4 regions of the Paenibacillus sp. OSY-SE genome follow, and region 2 is predicted to be linked to each of the others. Evidence: riboswitches for the same ligand, from Rfam matches in the RefSeq annotation. Region 2 holds a riboswitch; each other region holds the start of a gene.
What was found. A riboswitch is a leader RNA that binds a small molecule or an ion and turns the genes downstream of it on or off. The one in region 2 is predicted to bind magnesium.

Region 1 (4,896 bases), on a different contig from region 2:
AATAGGCTCGCAAGCGTTTTGTCTCATCGAGCTCCATAAACAAGTTCACCTGATCCATGGAGTGCATATTCAGGAAATCTCTGCGAAAGTTTTCCTTCTTCCCTTCTTTCAACGACTGTAATATATAGTACGTATATTCTTCCTTGAATTGATATTCATTTAGCCTAATCATCATACAAGACTCCTTTCATCCAAAATGTTTATGCCTTCCGCTTGACATCACAAATTCTCGACATCTACCTTTAACACATGGTCCACTTTCTTAATGTAATAATATATTTCCGTCGTATACTGACTTTCCGGCACGGACAGCACCAAATCGATGAGCTGTCGTTCGTTATCGAGATCCTTAAGCTTTAAATGCCGTATTTTGAATTCATCTTTTTTGGTATGGCCAAACTGACCTTTACGTTCGAGCATCTTGATTAATTCAGTCATGCGCAAATTGGATTCCACTACAATCTTGACGGCGACATCGTACCGATTCAGCCTTGCCGGTCCAATTGATTTGATGAGGTAGGGCACGACATTAACAGCCGCAATCATCAGGATGACGCCACATGCCGCTTCCGCATAGAACCCTGCCCCGATCGCAATGCCAAGCGCCGAAGCTGACCATATAAGCGCCGCAGAGGTCAGGCCCGAAATAACCTCGTTGCTTCTTCGCAAAATGACACCCGCCCCAATGAACCCGACTCCGCTTACAATCTGCGCGGCCAATCGCATCGGATCCATATTCGGGTGATCCGCACCGCCAAATTTGCCGAATGCTTCAATCGAAACGATGGTGAGCAGACAGCTGGCGATACAGATGATCATACTAGGCCTTAATCCCAATTGTTTTTGTTTAATTTGTCTATCGATTCCGATGAGCATTCCAAAGAATAAAGCAATTCCCAGCTTAAGCACCATTTCCATAGTCAACGCTATCACCTCTCTATAGATCAAAAAAAGCTCTCCCGGAAAGGGAGAGCTAGCAATGTCCTTGTGTGGCTCGCATGTCAAATAAACCTGCTTGAACAGACCCATCCTGCTTGACGGGATCGGTGAACATCCAAACACGGGGAACATGGGAGCGGCAAAAGAACAGAGCTCTTCCTCTTCACAGCAAATGAACAGACTGAAAACATGACATTTCGGCCCGGGCTGCTATCCATTAACATATTCCCCCTTTCCAACAAATATAAATCCTGCAAGCATTCTGGATTCTACTTCAGATGAATCATGTTGTCAATAGGTGTCTGCATCGAAATTATCGCTGGCGATTCTTCTATCATTTCTCCGACTCCCCGGATTAGCTTCTTCACATCATACGTTTTAGGCTTGAGCACAGACAGTAAATAGTGAATGGCTACTTCAGGATCAACCTTGTCCCCGCAGGTGTAACAATCCAAAGCTGCGAACCCTTTTTCCGGATACGTATGAATCGAGAGATGGCTCTCTGACAATAACAAAAGTACGGTAGCCCCTTGGGGCTCAAATTGCTGTTCCGACACGGACAACACGGTTGCTCCACATTTTTCTGCGGCTTCGATCAGTTGGTTCTGTAAAAATTCAGCATTATTAATCCGGTCAAAATCAACTTCCCATAAGTCAGCCACGACGTGTCTTCCATACGTAGAGTAGGTCATTTGGTATTTCCCCTTTCTGGGGAGAAGACAATCAGCTTGCTGTTCCCAACCTGATTATCTGCTGATGGCAGCACCATGCGAGCGCTTATCCTCCCCGCTCCTTGTTATGAGTAGTTTTGATTGCGATTGTCGACTGTCACTACTGTCCATGGTGCATACCCCCTTTGTTGCACACAAAATAGTAAAATACTGACAAGGAAATCGTACTTCCTGATTATCCAATTGTCAATCCTAACAAACTGCTTTGTTATGCCCATTTTTCTCATATTTACCGAACCGCATACACAGCAGCGGCATCCCATCGAACAAAATTACAGCTTGACAAACGAAAATATAAGACTTAAGATGACAAGGAATTAAATAAGTCCTCGTTAGGTGAGGCTCCTATACAAACAGAGGCCACTGCCCAGAAATATCGAAAGATGCCCATGGGTAGAACAGGAACTGCCGGATTAAGGCTTTTCTTAAGGTGGCTAAGAGACATTGCATCTCTTTACGTTGTATAGTGCCAAAACTCGACTAGGGGGATCCGGAAGCTTTTTTGCGTGCGTTTCTAACCCTCTAGGTCTCCTGGAGGGTTTTTATTTTGCAGAGGGGGGAACATCCTTGGACAGTGGACCAACCAGCCGATTATGTAAGTTCAACCGATATCCTGTACTGAAGGAGAGCTGGCTTTGTCATGCTCTTGCGTGTTTCCCATACTTTTATTTCCATTCAAACTGCAGATGCAGGCGGGTGTATTTAAGTATGCGCAGTTGAGACATGCAAGCCCATGGTGAATGCTCGGAACACTCGCTCTCCCTCCAACAGGGAGAGCTTTTTTGCGTTCATTTTGAAGTGAAGTGGAACAGGCGCTTTCAATCGAAAACGCGTGTTGTGTAGAGAGGAGTTAGAATAATGAACAAACCAACGAAAGATAAAGAAAAGCAAAACCGCGAGATCGCGGAACGTTTAATCCAAGCTTCCATCGTCCACGAAGAGGATTTGATGGAAGAGCTTGGCACAAGTTCTGGGGGGCTCACGGACATAGAAGCCAACAAGAGACTGGTACAATACGGGAAAAATCAAGTGGCGCACGAGAAAACACCAGCATGGTATGTCCAATTGCTTGCCTGCTTCAAAAACCCGTTTATTCTCATCCTGCTTTCCTTGGCCTTATTCTCATATATCGTCGATGATGATATCGAAGCCGTCGTCATTATTACAACCATGGTTACCGTTAGTGTCATCATTACATTCACGCAAGAATTTCGTTCCGCACGCACCGCCGAGAAGCTGAAAGAGATGGTCAAAACGACAGCAACGGTGAACCGTCAAGCTAAGCGCAAAGAAATTGATCTGGAACTGCTCGTCCCCGGTGATATCATCCATCTCTCCGCAGGCGACATGGTGCCGGCAGATGTCAGACTCGTTCACTCGAAGGATCTGTTTGTCGGAGAATCCGCTTTGACCGGTGAAGCGATGCCTGTGGAGAAGCTGGATACGCTGCCGCGCGGCGCCTCGAAGTTGGCTCGCAATCGCAACCAACTGACGCCCACCAATGCGCTGGAACTGAACAATATGTGCTATATGGGCACGAATGTAATCAGTGGTTCAGCCTCCGCTGTCGTCGTGTCGACGGGTGACCATACCTACTTCGGTTCAATGGCCAGCACCTTAATCGGCAAGCCGCCGCTTACGAGCTTCGACAAAGGCGTCAAGAGCGTTACCTTCGTGCTTATTCGCTTCATGCTCATTATGGTTCCCATTATATTCCTTATCAACGGGTTCACAAAAGGAGATTGGATGGACGCACTGTTCTTCGGCTTATCCGTTGCGGTCGGCCTTACGCCGGAAATGCTGCCGGTTGTCGTGGCTGGCAATCTTGCCAAAGGCGCATCGATTATGGCGCGGAACAAAGTGGTCGTTAAACGGCTCAATTCAATTCAGAACTTCGGTGCCATGGACATCTTATGTACGGACAAAACCGGCACTTTGACCCAGGACAAAATTATTTTGGAACGTCATCTGGACATCAATGGCGAAGAAGATAATCAAGTGTTGGAATATGCTTATCTGAATAGCTACCACCAGACCGGGTTGAAAAACTTGCTGGATGTGGCGGTTCTGGAGCATGCGGAACTGTCGGATGTGTTGGGCGCAGAGAATAACTATTCGAAATTCGATGAGATTCCGTTCGACTTCAACCGCCGCCGCATGTCCGTCGTACTGGAGAAACGGGGCAACGGACATCTGCTCATCTGCAAAGGAGCTATGGAGGAAGTTCTGAGCATTTGTTCGCATGTGTCCGACAACGGGCAGATCGTCCCCCTCACGCCAGAACGAGCCGACCGGGCGCAACGATTGGTCAACAGCTTGAACATGGACGGCTTGCGAGTCATCGCCGTAGCCATTAAGCAAATGGCGGCAACAGACGAACCGTATGGCGTAAAAGACGAACAGGAGCTCGTACTGGCCGGATATATCGGCTTCCTTGATCCGCCGAAAGAAACGGCGCGGGAGGCCATTCGGGCCCTGAAAGACAGCGGTGTGGAAGTAAAAATTATTACCGGAGATAACGCAGCGGTTACCCGCAAAGTATGTAAAGATGTCGGGCTTACTATCAGTGATATCGTGCTTGGAAGTGAGATAGAACGATTAACGGATCAACAGTTGGCCGATGTCGCCGAAAGCACTAATGTCTTTGCCAAAGTGAATCCACTGCAAAAGGCGCGAATCGTCCGTGTCTTGAAAAGCAAAGGGCACACGGTCGGATTTATGGGCGACGGCATTAATGATGCAGTGTCGCTCAAAGAAGCGGATGTCGGTATTTCCGTAGATACGGCTGTCGATATTTCCAAGGAATCGGCAGACATCATATTGCTGGAAAAAAGCTTGATGGTACTGGAACGCGGCGTAATCGAAGGCCGTAAAACATTCGGAAACATGATCAAATATATTAAAATGACCGCAAGTTCGAACTTCGGCAACGTATTCAGCGTACTGGTCGCAAGCGCCTTTCTCCCATTTCTGCCAATGCTGCCGATTCATCTGCTGATTCAAAATTTGTTCTATGATATTTCCCAGCTCTCCATTCCTTGGGACCATATGGATAAGGAGTATTTACGCAAACCTCGGAAATGGGACTCGAAGTCTGTCAGCAGATTTATGATATTCATTGGCCCAATCAGTTCCATTTTTGATATCACTACCTACGCCTTGATGTGGTACATCTTCTCAGCCAATTCAATCGATCAGCAGACGTTGTTCCATTCCGGTTGGTTTA
Region 2 (4,896 bases):
CTGTGATTTATCCGTATTATAGCACGGAGCAGTCAACTTTTTGATTGAAAAAATCATAATCCAATTGTTGTGAATATACAACGTATTCATCGTACATTCGAGCTTTTCTGGATGTCAATGACTGCTTCTCACTTCAAGTGTTCGCCATAATTTCGCCTTAAATTTGCCTCAAACTTGGAAACAATATTAAAGACGAACTTGGTACAAATCGCTATAATAGTACTGTGATGTATGTCACACGCGCCACGCGCGATAAATCACAGCCAATTACAGCAGCAGAGCAGCCAGCCAGTTCTAAGCTGCCGTGAATCATTGTGCAGACTTAAATGCTCTCGATTCCCTACAGTATACAGGTACTTTGCTCTGGAGCGAGTCTGCTAACGCAGCTTGCCGGTCAACCGTTATTCGAGAGACCCCGGTTCAAGTATTATTTTAATTCGGATTGTAAGAGGTGAATGACCCATGACGTATGTAGACATTAGCAATATAAGCCCGCAATTGTTCGTAACGGTGCTTTTTTTCCTGCTTATCGTATGCCCGCTTCTCAGTCTCGGTGTAGTTCGTTTCTTCCAACAGCGTGTGAAGGCCGGAATTACTTATATCGCTTCCGCGGTCGTATCTTACGTCGTCTTTCTCATCGTTGCGGACTTTGTGGCCAAGACCTGGAGCTGACTCTTTCTTCGAAGGAGTCGGCTTTTTTTATTCTCGTGCCTCAAGAGGCTCCCGCTCCCGTATTCCTGACATTCCATCTTCACAATGCACCTACACGTCCGCTTCCCGTCTCATGACGAAATAACGAAACAATGCGTCTTCAAAGCGGTATTCTGTCAACCCTACTGTCGCGAAGCCGAATGACTCGTAAAAATGAACCGCCTTCGCATTGCTTTCCAGTACAGCAAGCCAGACGGCAGAAGGGACAGCTTGTTCCATTCGTGCCAGGCAGACGTTCATAAGCTCACGCCCGATACCGTGACGCTGGAAATCAGCTTGCACATAAATTTTTTGCAGTTGCATCGGATGCGGCGTATCGACGGATTCATGGCCTGAACCGTCCTTCAGCTTCATGTAGCCGGCAGGCTTCCCATCCCAATAGGCCACATAGAAGTGATTGTGCGGCTTCTGCAAGCTCACAGCCAGCTTCCCCGGGGCGAACGTCGCTTCCACATATTTTGCGAGCGTATCAGGTTGGAACAGTTCCCCGAACGTTTCTCGAAACGTCGCTGCTCCGATCTCCGCCAGCAATTCGGCGCATTCCTCACCCACATGTACAATCTCGATCACGTTATCACATTGATTTTCCGTCTTCAGTCGATCCATATAATTCTCCCTTTTTCTATAAAGCATAATGTTGATATTCGCACAGTGCGAACTAATGTTCTATTACATAAACATTACCCCCTATTCTGTGAATTTGCAACTATGAATTTTGCAACGAATATCTGTTTGCATAAGATTAAAATACTGTATTTGGACAAGCACCCGCATGCACCCAAAAAATGAATGTGCCGAAATCATTGACTTATTGTTAAAAGGTGCTATAACTATATAGAGTCAAGAACATAATTTCATATTCCTCGTTAGGTGAGGCTCCTATGTGGAGATATGCTGCTGCCCAAAAATGTCGAGAGACGCCAATGGGTCAACAGAAACCATCGACTTAAGGTGGTTTTTAACGTAGCTGGATGTCGCGTGCGTCATTCCTATGCCACATAGTGCTAAAACTCAACGAATAGAGGGCAATGGCACTTGTATTTGCTATATTTTTTAGCATGTAAATTTGCTGCGTATACCAAACATCCTCTTCGTTGCGGATGTTTTTTTCTATTTCAGGAGGTGATGAGAGATGGATGGTTCCCCCAGTCCCGAACCGCATAGCAAGCACAACAGCACATTCATAATTATATTTGGAGAACGTCCGTCTCTTATCATCTAACGAAGAGATGGACCATGAAGGAGGTCCATTACTATGGTATTAGCACCTGTTGTCATTGGAAATTACAAAGAGGATTCGGCTGGCAAGCTGATGAAAACTCAGTTCCTTGCCATTCATGAAACATTTACGGTTGAAGAAGCCATTGCTTATTACCGCAAGCATGGAAAAAACATGACGAATATTTATTATATTTATATTACGGACCACAAAGGATTGTTGAAAGGCGTCATCTCCGTAAGAGAATTATTAACCGCCGAAGATCATATTCGTGTTCAGGATATTATGATTAAGCAAGTGGTGTCGGTTACAGCCGACGTCGATCAGGAAGTGGTCGCTAAAATATTTGAGGAAAAAGATCTGGTGTCGATTCCAGTGCTGCACCAGTCGCAGCTGGTCGGCCTCATCGATGTCGATGATATTCTGGATGTCGTGCGGAAGGAAGCGACGGAAGATTTTCATAAGATGGCGCCAGTTACGTCCTTTGCGCAAAACTTGAAAACAGCAAGTATTTACACACTCTACAAAAAACGCATCCCTTGGCTCATTATTCTCGTCTTCATGAATATATTCTCAGGAGCGGGTATCGCCTCTTTTGAAGATTTAATTGCCACGAACGTGGCCCTGGTCTTCTTCCTGCCTCTGCTCATAGACAGTGGCGGTAATGCGGGTTCTCAAGCATCCACGCTCATGATCCGGTCCATGGCTGTGGGGGACATTAAGCTAAGAGATTGGTTCAAGCTGTTCACGAAGGAAGTATCGATCGCGTTCTTCCTCGGCATCACAATGGCGTTGGCCGTTGCAAGCATCGGGTGGTTCCGCGGCGGAATCGATATTGCCGTTATCGTTGCGCTAACGATGGCAGTTATTGTTATGGTCGGCAGCTTGATCGGGATGTCGCTCCCATTCATTTTCAGCAAATTGAAGCTTGATCCTGCAACAGCGAGCGCACCGCTCATTACGTCCATTGCCGATATTTGCGGCGTCTTGATTTACTTTTCCATCGCATCTGCGTACTTAAATCTGTAAAGAGCAAGGTTGCGTTAACCCGCTTGCCGTTGGACTGCATACCTACATTTTCCCAATAAAAAAAGAGGGCGCTTGGGCCCTCTTTTACTCTATCTTGATTCTGTTATACTATCCTTCTTGCTGCTCTGCGTTATCGTCCTGATTGCCTTCCGTCTTGGTCACCTGGAGGCCAGCTCCCTTATAAAAATCGGACTTCAACGTGTTAAATTGGGTCGTATAGTCATTGAACTGTGTCTTTAATTCCTCCACTTGCCGGTATACTTCATTCCGTTCGGAAATCCCTGTCGTAATCGACTTCAGCTTCGTATTTTGCGACTTCAATTCGTCATAGATGAATTGCTCGCGTTCCAGCCATTGACCATACTTCTCATGCAATGCCTTGAACGTGTCATATCGCTTCACATAAGCGGTGTACGCCTGTTCCGCCTGCTTCTTCAACTCTTCATCCTTCAGCTTAGCGATGGCCTTATCCAATTCTCCCATCTGGCTGCGCGCGTCATCAAGGTGCACCTTCACTTGCTCAATCGCCTGTTTGCGTTCTTCCAACGCTTTGTTCGTATTATCAATCAACGTTTGCACGTTGCGATTGTCTTGTTTCCCTTGATCTAAAATATTGATATATTGCTTCTCGTCCTTATCTTCCAACGTCTTCAACGTTTCCAAGGCGGTCGTAACGTTCACTTCTGCCGAAGAAGCCTTCTCGAACGCTTCGAATATCTTCGTCGTCGGCGCAGCGCCGCATCCGGTCAATCCTACTACTACAGATAACAATGCCGCGATAGCGGTAAATTTCTTCCAGCTTGCCAATCTCTTAACCTCCCAGTCCGAATGCTATAATCGCTTGTCATGATGGAAATTGCATACGAAATGCGCATTCGGGTCATACACTTCAAATTCATAGCCCTTGCTCTGAATATATTCAATAATGGAAGGCAAAGCTTCCAATGTCTGCTGACGATCGTGAAGAAGAATAACTTCCACGTCTGCCGTTAACGTTCCTTTGATCTGCTCGAGAATCCGGTTCGGCTGTCCGATAAACTTCCAGTCAAGCGAATCGAGCGTCCAATCCCACATTTTAAAGCCCGCATCCGCAATATCCTTGCGGAACGACTCGCCGATTTGCGGCGCGCTGCCGTATGGTGCCCGAATCAGCGTCGGCTTAAATCCGGTCAGATTCTCCACGATACCCTGCGCTTCCTGGAACTCCTTGATGAAATTCCCTGAACCGCCGCTTTTATAGAGCTTGTTGAAATCGTGCGTCATGCTATGTAGCCCAGGATAATGGCCCTCTTCTACCATTCGCTTGACGGCATCCGGATAAGTGTTCATATTATCGCCCAACATGAAATAAGTCGCTTTAATATCGTGTTGCTTCAATAAGTCCATCATATCGTTAGAGTATTTACTCGGTCCGTCATCGAACGTCAAATAGGCAACTTTACGAGTCATGCCATTAAACTCTTTTGGTGTCTCTTTCTCTTTCGCCGCCGAGGCGAACGTGGCTACTTCCGTCACGATCAGATCGCTGCCAGAGGCCGATACCGTGCCAAGCAAGCTCTTCCCTGCGGCATATATGCCTATGCCGATTGCCACAAATAGCAAAAACAGAATCATACGTCCTATAAATTTCTTGCGACTTCTCCGGCGACGTTTGCCGACCGTCACCATTCCTCTATCCACCATTCTACATATCCACTTCCTTCTAGCGACTTCGTTCGACATTACTATAATATAAATCTACCATTTTGGCATTACAGAAACGTTACAAGATAAGAAGTTTTGTCAAAAATTTAGATACAATGTTGTTACCATTTTAGGGAGCGGCTGTAATGGCGCTTACAAATGAGAAAAATGACCTTTGTTCGCTCTAACTGCATTTGTGCACTGTTTCTGCCTTCTTCCGATATATGGCCGTTGAGCTGTAAAAATGCATACAC
Region 3 (4,896 bases), on a different contig from region 2:
AGAGGCATGTGGCCGAAAGATGCCGATTCGTCAGTCGGGTTCGGGCTCGGCTGGGATAGTGTGAACATGTTCCCATTCAGCGATTACGGCATTAAGGCGCTCACGAAAGGCGGCGATACGATACTGTATCATTCATCGCTGGTCGTTCTGCCGGAGCATAACATGGCCGCAGCCGTTCTCTCCTCGGGCGGCGACAGCATGACCGATCAATTATTGGCGAATGAGATGCTGCTAAGCGCGCTGCAAGAGAAGGGCGTTATGAAAGAACGGAAACCGGCGAAGTCGCATGGCGTGCCCGTAAAGGCAAACATGCCGCAGGAAGTTGCGAAGAACGCAGGCATTTACGGTGCTTTCAACCAATTGGCCAAGATAGAAGTCAGCGCTGATGGCGAGCTGTCCGTGTCCATGATTATGCTGCCTGAATACCCCGTTGCGAAATACACGTACACCGCTGATGGCTCTTTCGTTAATGCGGATGGAAGCGAAAAGGCCAGCTTTGTTACAGAGGACAACGGACGGACCTATTTATGGGTTAGAACGTATTCCGCCTTGCCGGGCCTTGGACAGACGGCGCTGTCGCAATATACTGCCGAGAAGCTTGAAGCCAATCCATTATCGGCAGATGCGGCTGCGGTATGGGCGAATCGTGAAGGCAAGAAATATTATGCAGTCAACGAAAAATATACATCGATGTGGTATTACATCTCTATGCCTTCCATCCAAGTCTCCACCGTTACAGATGCTTCTGGGTATTGGGCGAACAAAAAGATAAAAGGGGCGGACAAAGCGGTCAGCGAGCTGCAAATCCCGTTTTTGGGCAGCAGAGATGCGATGGAACACAATTTTTATATGAAAAATGGCATTGAATATTTGGATGTAGCCGGCAGCCTGTATGTTCGCGAAGAGGCTGTAAAGCCGCTCTATGCGGGCAAGCAATCTTCTGTTACCGTCCAAGCGGATGGATATGCCAAATGGTACAGCATTCCTGCGGCAGCCGCAGGAAAGACGATCCTGGTTGATATGCCGGAAACCGGCGCCTTCGTTGTATACGATCAAAAAGGCGCGTGCGTGAACGATACGGTCGTCAGCGGCAAGAACGAGATCGTGCTGCCGCAAAGCGGCACAGTTGTATTCGCAGGCGAGGCTGGCGCGAAGTTCGGAATTTCACTGAAATAATTTCATCATGCAGCAGGTTTGCGCGGCGGCGCTGAACCCGCTTTTATTAAGGGAAGTGGGGAGTTCCACTAGAGAAAGATTTACTCACTTGGTCAAATCGTTATGATTTTCACCTTGGCTATTGACAATTGCAAGCGATAGGGATACGATCCAGAAGTAATAAATATGTCCTCGTTAGGTGAGGCTCCTATACAAATACAGGCCACTGCCCGGAAACATCGAAAGATGCCAATGGGTAGAACAGGGATTGCCGGATTAAGGCTTTTCATAACGTGGCTAAGAGATGAATGATTCTCTTTACGTTGTATAGTGCCAAAACTCGGCTTGGGGGAACGGATGTTTTTTTGTGTGCATTCATTACACCCTCTAGTCATACTAGAGGGTTTTTCATTTTATTTAGAAAAGGGGGGAACTTCCGAATGGACAGTCTTCCGAGTAGTGAATCATATAATCATCAGCACTATGCAAAAAGGGAGAACTGTGTTCTCTTCGCTCTCAAATGTTTCCCTTACGTATATTCCCGGCGGCTCTAACTGGTAGGGCAGGGCTATTTAAATATGCGTATTTGACTAATGAGCGAATGAGATAACACATACAACAGTCAGCTCTCCCTGATGCCAGGGAGAGCTTTTTTGTGATCGTTTATTTCATTATTAGCCCAATGAATTGGATTGGGCTTTGGGGAGGCAGCTATGGAATCTTTACACCGCAACCATGTGCTCATCGTTGAGGATGATGACAATATAAGACGTTTTGTATCGATTAATTTGGAAAGAAACGGATTCACAGTCACTGAGTCTGCACTTGGAGCGACGGCTTTACAGAGTCTCGCCGCAACTCGGCCGGATGTAGTGGTTCTGGACATCATGCTTCCCGATATAGATGGATTTGAGTTTTGCAGGAAGCTAAGAGAAATCGATCCCTATATCGTGATTGTCTTTCTCACTGCGCGCGGACAAGACTTGGACAAGATCAGGGGGCTTGAACTTGGTGCTGACGATTACATCGTAAAGCCGTTCAATCCGTTAGAGCTTATCGCGAGAATCAGAACGGTGCTGCGCCGTACCCAGCATGCGGGGGGACCTCCACGCAAGGTGCTCGAGTCTGGCGCGATCCGGCTTGATCTGGATGCTAACAAGTTATTTAAATCTGACTGTTTAATCGATTTAACGCCGAAAGAATATCAAATGATTAAGGTGTTTTTGGAATATCCCGATAAAGCCTTATCCAGAAACGACCTTCTGAATCTGATTTGGGGAGTAAATTTTGTCGGAGATCCTAAGACCGTAGATGTTCACGTTCGCAAGCTGAGAGAAAAGATTGAAGACGACTGCTCCAAGCCGCGGCTGATCGAAACCGTCTGGGGACGGGGATACCGTTGGAGAAAGGAAGAATGAAATTTTGGGCATCCAAAAAAGATTAGTGGGAAGTTATTTTGCCGTCATTTTAATTACAGTATGTATTTTGGAAATTTTTCTAATTGCGTCGGTGAACTATTATTACTATCACAATGTTGAACGAATCCTGGTGAATCAAGCGGAAATATCCGCTTCTTTTTTTCATCAATATTTTGCCGAGGAAGAATTAGAGAAGCAGTCCGAACGGCTATTAAACGGATTTTCTCAAAATACCGCCGCACAAGTGCAGATTATTAGTTCTTCCGGGCAGCTTCTTCAGGACTCTGCGGGAGCTCAAGACAGTAAAAATATGATCGATTATCCAGATGTGCAAGAAGCATGCAGCGGAACCGTCGGAATCTGGAAGGGACGTGAGCCATCCGCGCATGACACCGTATTAGCCGTATCTTATCCGCTGCAGGCTAAGGATATGACAGTGGGGGCAGTCAGATTTGTCACTTCTCTAACCGACACGATGGCAACCATCCGCTATATTTCTGCCATATTTATTTCCGTCGGTCTAATTGTCGTTGCGATTGTTGCCGTTCTCGGCATTTTCCTGTCCAGGACAATTACGGGTTCAATTACGGAGCTAAAGCTGGCAGCCGAACAAATGGCTGAAGGCGATTTCACGGCAAGAGCGAAAAAACGGTACCAGGACGAGCTGGGAACGCTCGCGGATACGTTCAATACGATGGCAGCCAAAATACGGCGAAACGAACAGCTCAAAAACGATTTTATTTCATCCGTCTCCCATGAGATTCGCACCCCGTTAACGTCCATTAAAGGGTGGGTAGTAACCTTAAAAACGGAGCCGAAGGACGGTACGGCTATGCTTGCAGACGGGCTTGAAATCATTGAGTCGGAAACCGACAGGTTAACTGTGCTGGTGGACGAATTACTGGATCTCTCTAAGCTGGACAATGGACGAATTGTGCTATCCCGCACCCCGCTTCATCTAGCGGACTTGCTTCGGCATATCGGTAAGCAGCTGGCTCCAAGAGCTGCCAGACAGAGCATTTCGCTGGAGGTGCAGGCAGACGATACATTGCCCGTCATTCACGCTGACGAAAATCGGTTGAAGCAAGTGCTCATTAATCTATTAGACAACGCACTTAAATTTACTGGCCCTAATGGAATCATTAAAGTGCGTGCCCACTCGTCTCAGGAACAGGTTGTCATTACCGTCGAGGATACGGGAGCGGGAATTGCGGAGGAGGACATCGAGCATGTCTTGCAAAAGTTTTACAAGGGGAATACCAGTGCTGCCGGGAGCGGCTTGGGATTATCCATATGTTATGAAATCGTCAAGCTGCACCAAGGACAGTTAAAGATCGACAGTCAGGCAGGACAGGGAACTAAGGTTTATATTTATCTTCCACGCAACTAACAAAGGAACTTTAACTTTTTCATAACCTCTTATTTTTTGCAGCCATATAAAATAGAGAATAGAACAATGACAAGCGAGGAGCCGGGAACAGAATGTTGGGTAAGCAGATGTGGACAGGACTCATTGTGACTACGTTGTTGTGGATTGGCGGGTGCAGCATGCCTGCTACCCCCATCGATTTGATTAAGTCTCCATTGTCTGAAGAGAATCTCCATAGCGACATCCTTCGAACTTTACTGCCTGACGGAGCTAGGTTGTTAGTCTCGGCCCATGGTGAAGGGAGCAAAGGCATTTCATTCGGAGATGTGGATGGAGACGGCATCGATGAGGCTGTCGTGGTATATGAAGAGAGCTCTCATAACGAAAGGATACGAAAGGCTGCGTTGTTGAAGCAGCAGGATGAAGAATGGCAGATCGTCTGGGATACGAAAGGCTACGGCTACGGCTTGGATTACGCAGGGATTGCGGATGTTAACGAGGACGGACTCTCCGACATCATTCTGGGATGGACCTTGGGGGCAGGAGAAAAAGGGCTGGATGTTTACGTGTGGAGGGATAACGCTATGACACTATGGGGCAAAAAAGGATACCGCGGCCAATTTGATCTGGACGGGAGCGGGTTGTCTATCCAATTGCACAGGTGATATCCGCAAGCTCTCTCTTACAGGAGGGCTTTTTTGTTTTGATCATCCACGAAAACCGATGATAAGGCAGGGTTCCATGAAGGATTAAGTCCAATCGGCCATGCTTTTTCAGGAGGTGTTTCCGATTTGAAAGGTAAAATAAAAGGCCGTCCGGATTTTTTGCTGCTTTTTTTAACGGTTTTACTGGTCTGCTTTGGTTTGGCTATGGTTTTTAGCGCCAGTTCGTCCATCGTCACCTTTAAGCATGAAAGTCCGTGGTATTACGCATTAAGACAGAGCATATTTGCTT
Region 4 (4,896 bases), on a different contig from region 2:
CTGCATCGCAATGGTCATCGTATGGAATGATCTGGCGCAGGGAGACACGGAATATGCTGCAGGGCTAGTTGCGTTCAACTCCGTATTTCAGATTTTGCCGCGGTCATCGGACCATTGGTCGAAGTCCCGGTCATGATCGGATTAGTTCGGATCGCTCTGCGGATGCAATCCTCCTTATTCCCAACCAAATCAAAACATCCACAGAGAGTGAGGAAATCGAAATGACAGCGAAAAAGACGATATATTTTCTATGCACGGGCAATTCCTGCAGAAGCCAGATGGCGGAGGGGTTCGGCAAACACTTCTTAGAAGAGGGATGGGACGTGTACTCTGCCGGCATTGAAGCGCATGGCGTCAATCCGAAAGCCGTTCAAGCGATGGCGGAAGTGGATATCGATATCTCTGGACAAACCTCGAACGTCATCGATATGGAGCTGTTGCGCCGCGCTGATGTGGTCGTGACCTTATGCGGTCACGCGAATGAGGTCTGTCCTGCGGTTCCGGCACACGTCCGACGGGAGCATTGGGGATTCGACGACCCGGCAGGGCAGGATTGGTCCGTGTTTCAGCGGGTCCGTGATGAGATAGGAGCACGTATTAAGCAGTTTGCAGAGCTTGGTTATTCGTCATAAATGCAGCACAGCAAGCCTCGACATGCGTCAGGTGTTGAGCCTGCCGAGAAACCCGCAATGAAGAGAAACGAAACCACATGCTATGACCGAGTAAGGTCGTGTGCCTGTGGTTTTTTTGATCTTGCAAACAAAAAGAAGCGCCCTAATTCGGGGTGCTCAGAGCGTTGCATTCTATTTCTACTTGGAAACGGCAGAAACGGACAAGTAATGGCAAGTTTCTGTGCTGATACCTAAAAATTGCGCATATGGTGAAGTATATCTCATTACAGTAAGAACGGAGGTTCTTCCCTTGCACAATAATCCTGCTCACCAGCAGTTGGTTTATCAGGCAGACCCCGCGATGGTTCAAGCCATGCATTCGGCCAGGGAAAAAGTTCACCATGTCTGCAACATGTATAAGGATCGGCATGTGCGAGTTCAGACGGTTGACGGTCAAGTATATGATGGGGTCATCTCAAATGTCGATAGAGATTATCTTTATTTGCATACCCAGCATCCCATGCCGCAACGCTCACTGTACGGTTCGTATTATTTTAATAACGACGTCATTTTGCCATTGGTGTTGTATAATTTGCTGGTCATTTCTTTGTTATAGTCATCAGACAGCGTCTGCTGCACGGTTGAAAAAAAAGAGTCCTTGCACCACTAAAGTGCAAGGACTTATTTGCGCGTCCGCAGCGTCCATATTAAAATCGGCCGCCCTCGCGCGCTCTTACCTCCTGATGCTTGATACAGGCAGACTTGCCGTATACAATAGGAAGGTACTTCATCTCGATACCAATAGAGAAGGAGTAAGTGAATATATTGCGTCATATATTAGTTAAAGGAGGGGTGACTGTGGCATTTGGCGCTAGAGTATTGAAGACGGGGATCGCGGTTACCCTGTCGCTATATATCAGTATGTTCCTGCAATTCAAGACACCGGTCATTGCCGCGGTAGCTGCGATCTTCGCGATGCAGCCGTCCATCTACCGTTCTTGGCGTTATTTTCTGGACCAGTTCCAGACTAATACGGTTGGAGCAGTAGTAGCATTATTGGCGGGGATGGCCTTTTCCAATGCACCGATTGCGGTAGGTATCGTCTGTATTCTGGTCATTATGATATGTTTGAAAATGAAAATGGAAGAGACCGTCGGTCTGACGCTCGTGACGGTCATTACGGTAATGGAAGCCTCGGGACAATGGGATTATGCATTGATTCGATTCGTGCAAATCCTGATTGGCATCGGTTCGGCGTTTCTCATTAACATTTTGTTCTTCCCGCCGAATCCGAAGGTTCAATTCATCGGGCAGATCCAGACCGTCTTCAACAAGATGTCGCTGCTTCTGCGCACGATTATTTCGGATGAGATCAAGGAAGCCGCGTTCCGAACAGAGAAGCAAGCTCTGGAAGACATTATGAAGTCGCTTGCGGATAAGTACAAGCTGTTCGAGGAAGAGACGAAGAAGTTAAAGCGCGCCAAGTACCGGGCTACGCGCCAATTGGTTGTGTACAAGCATCTCTTGAATACGCTGTGGAAGGGGATGGCGGTGCTGAATGCGATTGAAGAGCATTATTTTCAAACAACCCGGACGCCGGAGACGAATAAGTTCTTCGATCATCATCTGGAGATGCTTATCAAATGTCATGAACACGTGCTGCTCAAATTCGAGGACAAGGTAAAGCCAGACAGCACGGAAATTGAACTGATGGAAGCAGAGAACGAATTGTTTATGCAGAAGGCAATGCAGCATTGCGTACAAGAACAGGAAGGGATGCTGCGCCTCTCGATTGTGGCGGCGTCCATGTACGAATATGGTTTTCAGATTGCGCGCCTTGACCGGCTCGTCGGACACGTCGATAAGGAAGAGGACAAAGGACTATTAAACGGCTTGATATAATTGAATTGGAAATAAGCATGATGCCAATATTGGATATCGAGGAAATGGTTGACAAAGGTGGAGTTTAGGGATAGTATTCTCGGTAGTCTGATTATATATCCTCATTAGGTGAGGCTCCTATACAAACAAAGGCCACTGCCCGGAAATATCGAAAGATGCCTACGGGTAGAACAGGAACTGTCGAGCTAAGGCTTTTCTTAAGGTGGCTAAGAAATGATTGTATTTCTTTACGTTGTATAGTGCCAAAGCCCGGTTAAGGGGAGGCGTAAGTAAACACATTTGTTTCATTATGCACCCTCTAGCAGCTATGCTTGGAGGGTTTTATTATGTGCGCGGGAGGTGACTGTTCGAATGGACGGAAGCGGAAGTAGGATGTTTGACCAATTACGGCTTAGGTCTGCGATGCAGAAGCATTCCCTGATCATTTCCATTGATGGTTGCCAACGGGCATATGTACTTTGGTTATGAATCTCACTGGTTTTGCCACGGAACGCTTTTGATATCATTCGCATACATCCGAGAGCCGCTGCCAAGCAATTATGAAATAAAAGAGGTTATGGTATGCTGCGAAAATTAAAACGTGTGGATCCGTTGATGCTGTGGATTTTGCTGTGCTTTATGGCGGTTAGCACTATCGTTATTTACAGCGCAACGACAAATACGAGTTATGAAGGCTTGCACAAGAACAACATGATGCTCTATGCCGCATTTTTTATTCCGCTCCTCGTTACGGCTTGGTTCGATTATCGGGTTGTCGTGCGTTATTTATCCGTCATCCTCTATGTCACTGGCATTGCATTGTTGGCGCTTGTCATGTTCAAAGGGGTTGACATCAATGGTTCTGTACGCTGGATTGCCATCGGAGGACAGCAATTTCAGCCTTCCGAATTAATGAAGCTGTTCACCATATTGATGCTGGCCCGGTTTTTGGGGCGGCGTGAAGGGGAGGAGCTGCGGCTGGTTCGGGATATCGTCCCGCTCGGCCTCATTATCGCGATTCCGGTCTTTTTTGTTTTGAAGCAGCCTGATTTAGGAACGTCGATCGTGTTCGCGGCGATTTTTGTCGCTATGATATGGATGGCAAATGTGCGCATGTCACATATGATAATCGGTTTGTCTGCGACAGCCGCTGTTATCGTTTCCATTGTGGTTCTGTATTACACGAACAGCGATTTGCTGGCCCAATTCATTAAGCCTCATCAGATGGCGCGCATTGAAACATTTCTTGATCCGACCAGCGACTCGGATCAGGCGTGGCATGTGATGAATTCGATCCGTGCGATCGGCTCGGGCAGGCTGTCGGGAGACGGGTTCACTCAAGGCTTTTTTATTCATAGCGGGTACATTCCTTACAGTTATTCGGATTCGATATTCGTCGTCATTGGTGAGGAGTTCGGTTTTCTTGGATCCGCCATGCTCATTCTGTTATATTTTCTGCTTATCTACCGTATGGTTTTGATTGTGAAAGACAGCAATAATCTGGAGGGCGCCTATCTCGTTGTCGGCATTATTGCGATGTTCACGCTGCAAATCTTCGAAAATATCGCCATGCATATCGGGTTGATGCCGCTCACAGGGCTGTCCCTGCCATTTATAAGCTACGGCGGGAGCTCGCTTCTGACCAATATGATCTCGATCGGGCTTGCGCTAAGCGTCAAAATTCATCAGGAAGAACCCGATCTGCTAGAACCGCTCACAACGAAATCAGTCATGTTCCATTAATTGTGATGATGCTAATGCGGTCAGTCAAATCCGAATGTTGCGTGAACCAAGCCCTTGCCATTCAGGCAAGGGCTTGCGGTATTAAGCTTGAGCTTGCGCCTGTGGCTGCGCATGTGCCTGCGGGGGGATTCGCCTGGCCCTGCCGAGGAAAAAGTAACCGTCTAAGCCGATTCTGCCCGCGTTCCATCCGGCTACTGCAATGAAGCTGCAGATTAGGATAAACAAGGGATTCCAACTGATCGAACCTGAGAACAGAAAGGAAAAATTCATCATCATGCCCATAATAGAGGCCAGCCAAGTCATCAGCCCGAGAATGAGGCCAAGACCGACTAGAAGCTCGCCAAAGGCCACCAAGTAGCTGAAGAAGCCGGAGGTTGGCAGAGCGACGTTCTTGAGGAACCACGCCCACCAACCGGGAACGATTGGACGATCGCCAACCGATTTGGCGATCGCCGCTTCAAGAAAGCCGCTTGCATCGAATCCATTCGTAAGTTTCCCCCATCCTGCCGTCACCCATTTATACCCAACGTATAGACGGAGAACACACAGCAGCACGGCGGCGCTGAAATGGGATCGCAGCCAGTGCACAAACATAAGTAAACCACTCCTTTTGCTTTGAATTTAGGCAGCACGCTGTCTTATGATACCGGTTCTGGTATAT

Region 1: it holds a riboswitch for magnesium, as region 2 does, so the genes downstream of both, mgtA (magnesium-translocating P-type ATPase) here and mgtE (magnesium transporter) in region 2, are expected to answer to the same signal.
Region 3: it holds a riboswitch for magnesium, as region 2 does, so the genes downstream of both, A372_RS0112190 (response regulator transcription factor) here and mgtE (magnesium transporter) in region 2, are expected to answer to the same signal.
Region 4: it holds a riboswitch for magnesium, as region 2 does, so the genes downstream of both, A372_RS0109210 (FtsW/RodA/SpoVE family cell cycle protein) here and mgtE (magnesium transporter) in region 2, are expected to answer to the same signal.

Annotation. Positions count from the first base shown of each region.
Region 1 is NZ_ALKF01000203.1:71,102-75,997, reverse strand. Features, by position in the region: gene A372_RS0129205 (hypothetical protein) at 1-175, opposite strand, end outside; gene A372_RS0129200 (MgtC/SapB family protein) at 220-918, opposite strand; gene speD (adenosylmethionine decarboxylase) at 1,209-1,631, opposite strand; M-box (ykoK) riboswitch at 1,992-2,164, shown strand; gene mgtA (magnesium-translocating P-type ATPase) at 2,529-4,896, shown strand, end outside.
Region 2 is NZ_ALKF01000197.1:152,955-157,850, reverse strand. Features, by position in the region: gene A372_RS0124345 (hypothetical protein) at 463-672, shown strand; gene A372_RS0124340 (GNAT family N-acetyltransferase) at 763-1,317, opposite strand; M-box (ykoK) riboswitch at 1,567-1,742, shown strand; gene mgtE (magnesium transporter) at 1,967-2,959, shown strand; gene A372_RS0124330 (YkyA family protein) at 3,068-3,766, opposite strand; gene A372_RS0124325 (polysaccharide deacetylase family protein) at 3,791-4,642, opposite strand.
Region 3 is NZ_ALKF01000175.1:75,549-80,444, forward strand. Features, by position in the region: gene A372_RS0112185 (serine hydrolase domain-containing protein) at 1-1,176, shown strand, start outside; M-box (ykoK) riboswitch at 1,340-1,514, shown strand; gene A372_RS0112190 (response regulator transcription factor) at 1,869-2,573, shown strand; gene A372_RS0112195 (sensor histidine kinase) at 2,578-3,963, shown strand; gene A372_RS0112200 (hypothetical protein) at 4,056-4,607, shown strand; gene ftsW (putative lipid II flippase FtsW) at 4,734-4,896, shown strand, end outside.
Region 4 is NZ_ALKF01000167.1:12,280-17,175, reverse strand. Features, by position in the region: partial or broken gene A372_RS33670 (arsenic resistance protein) at 1-97, shown strand, start outside; gene arsC (arsenate reductase (thioredoxin)) at 222-632, shown strand; gene A372_RS0109220 (hypothetical protein) at 922-1,227, shown strand; gene A372_RS0109215 (FUSC family protein) at 1,470-2,513, shown strand; M-box (ykoK) riboswitch at 2,607-2,780, shown strand; gene A372_RS0109210 (FtsW/RodA/SpoVE family cell cycle protein) at 3,075-4,235, shown strand; gene A372_RS0109205 (DoxX family membrane protein) at 4,317-4,829, opposite strand.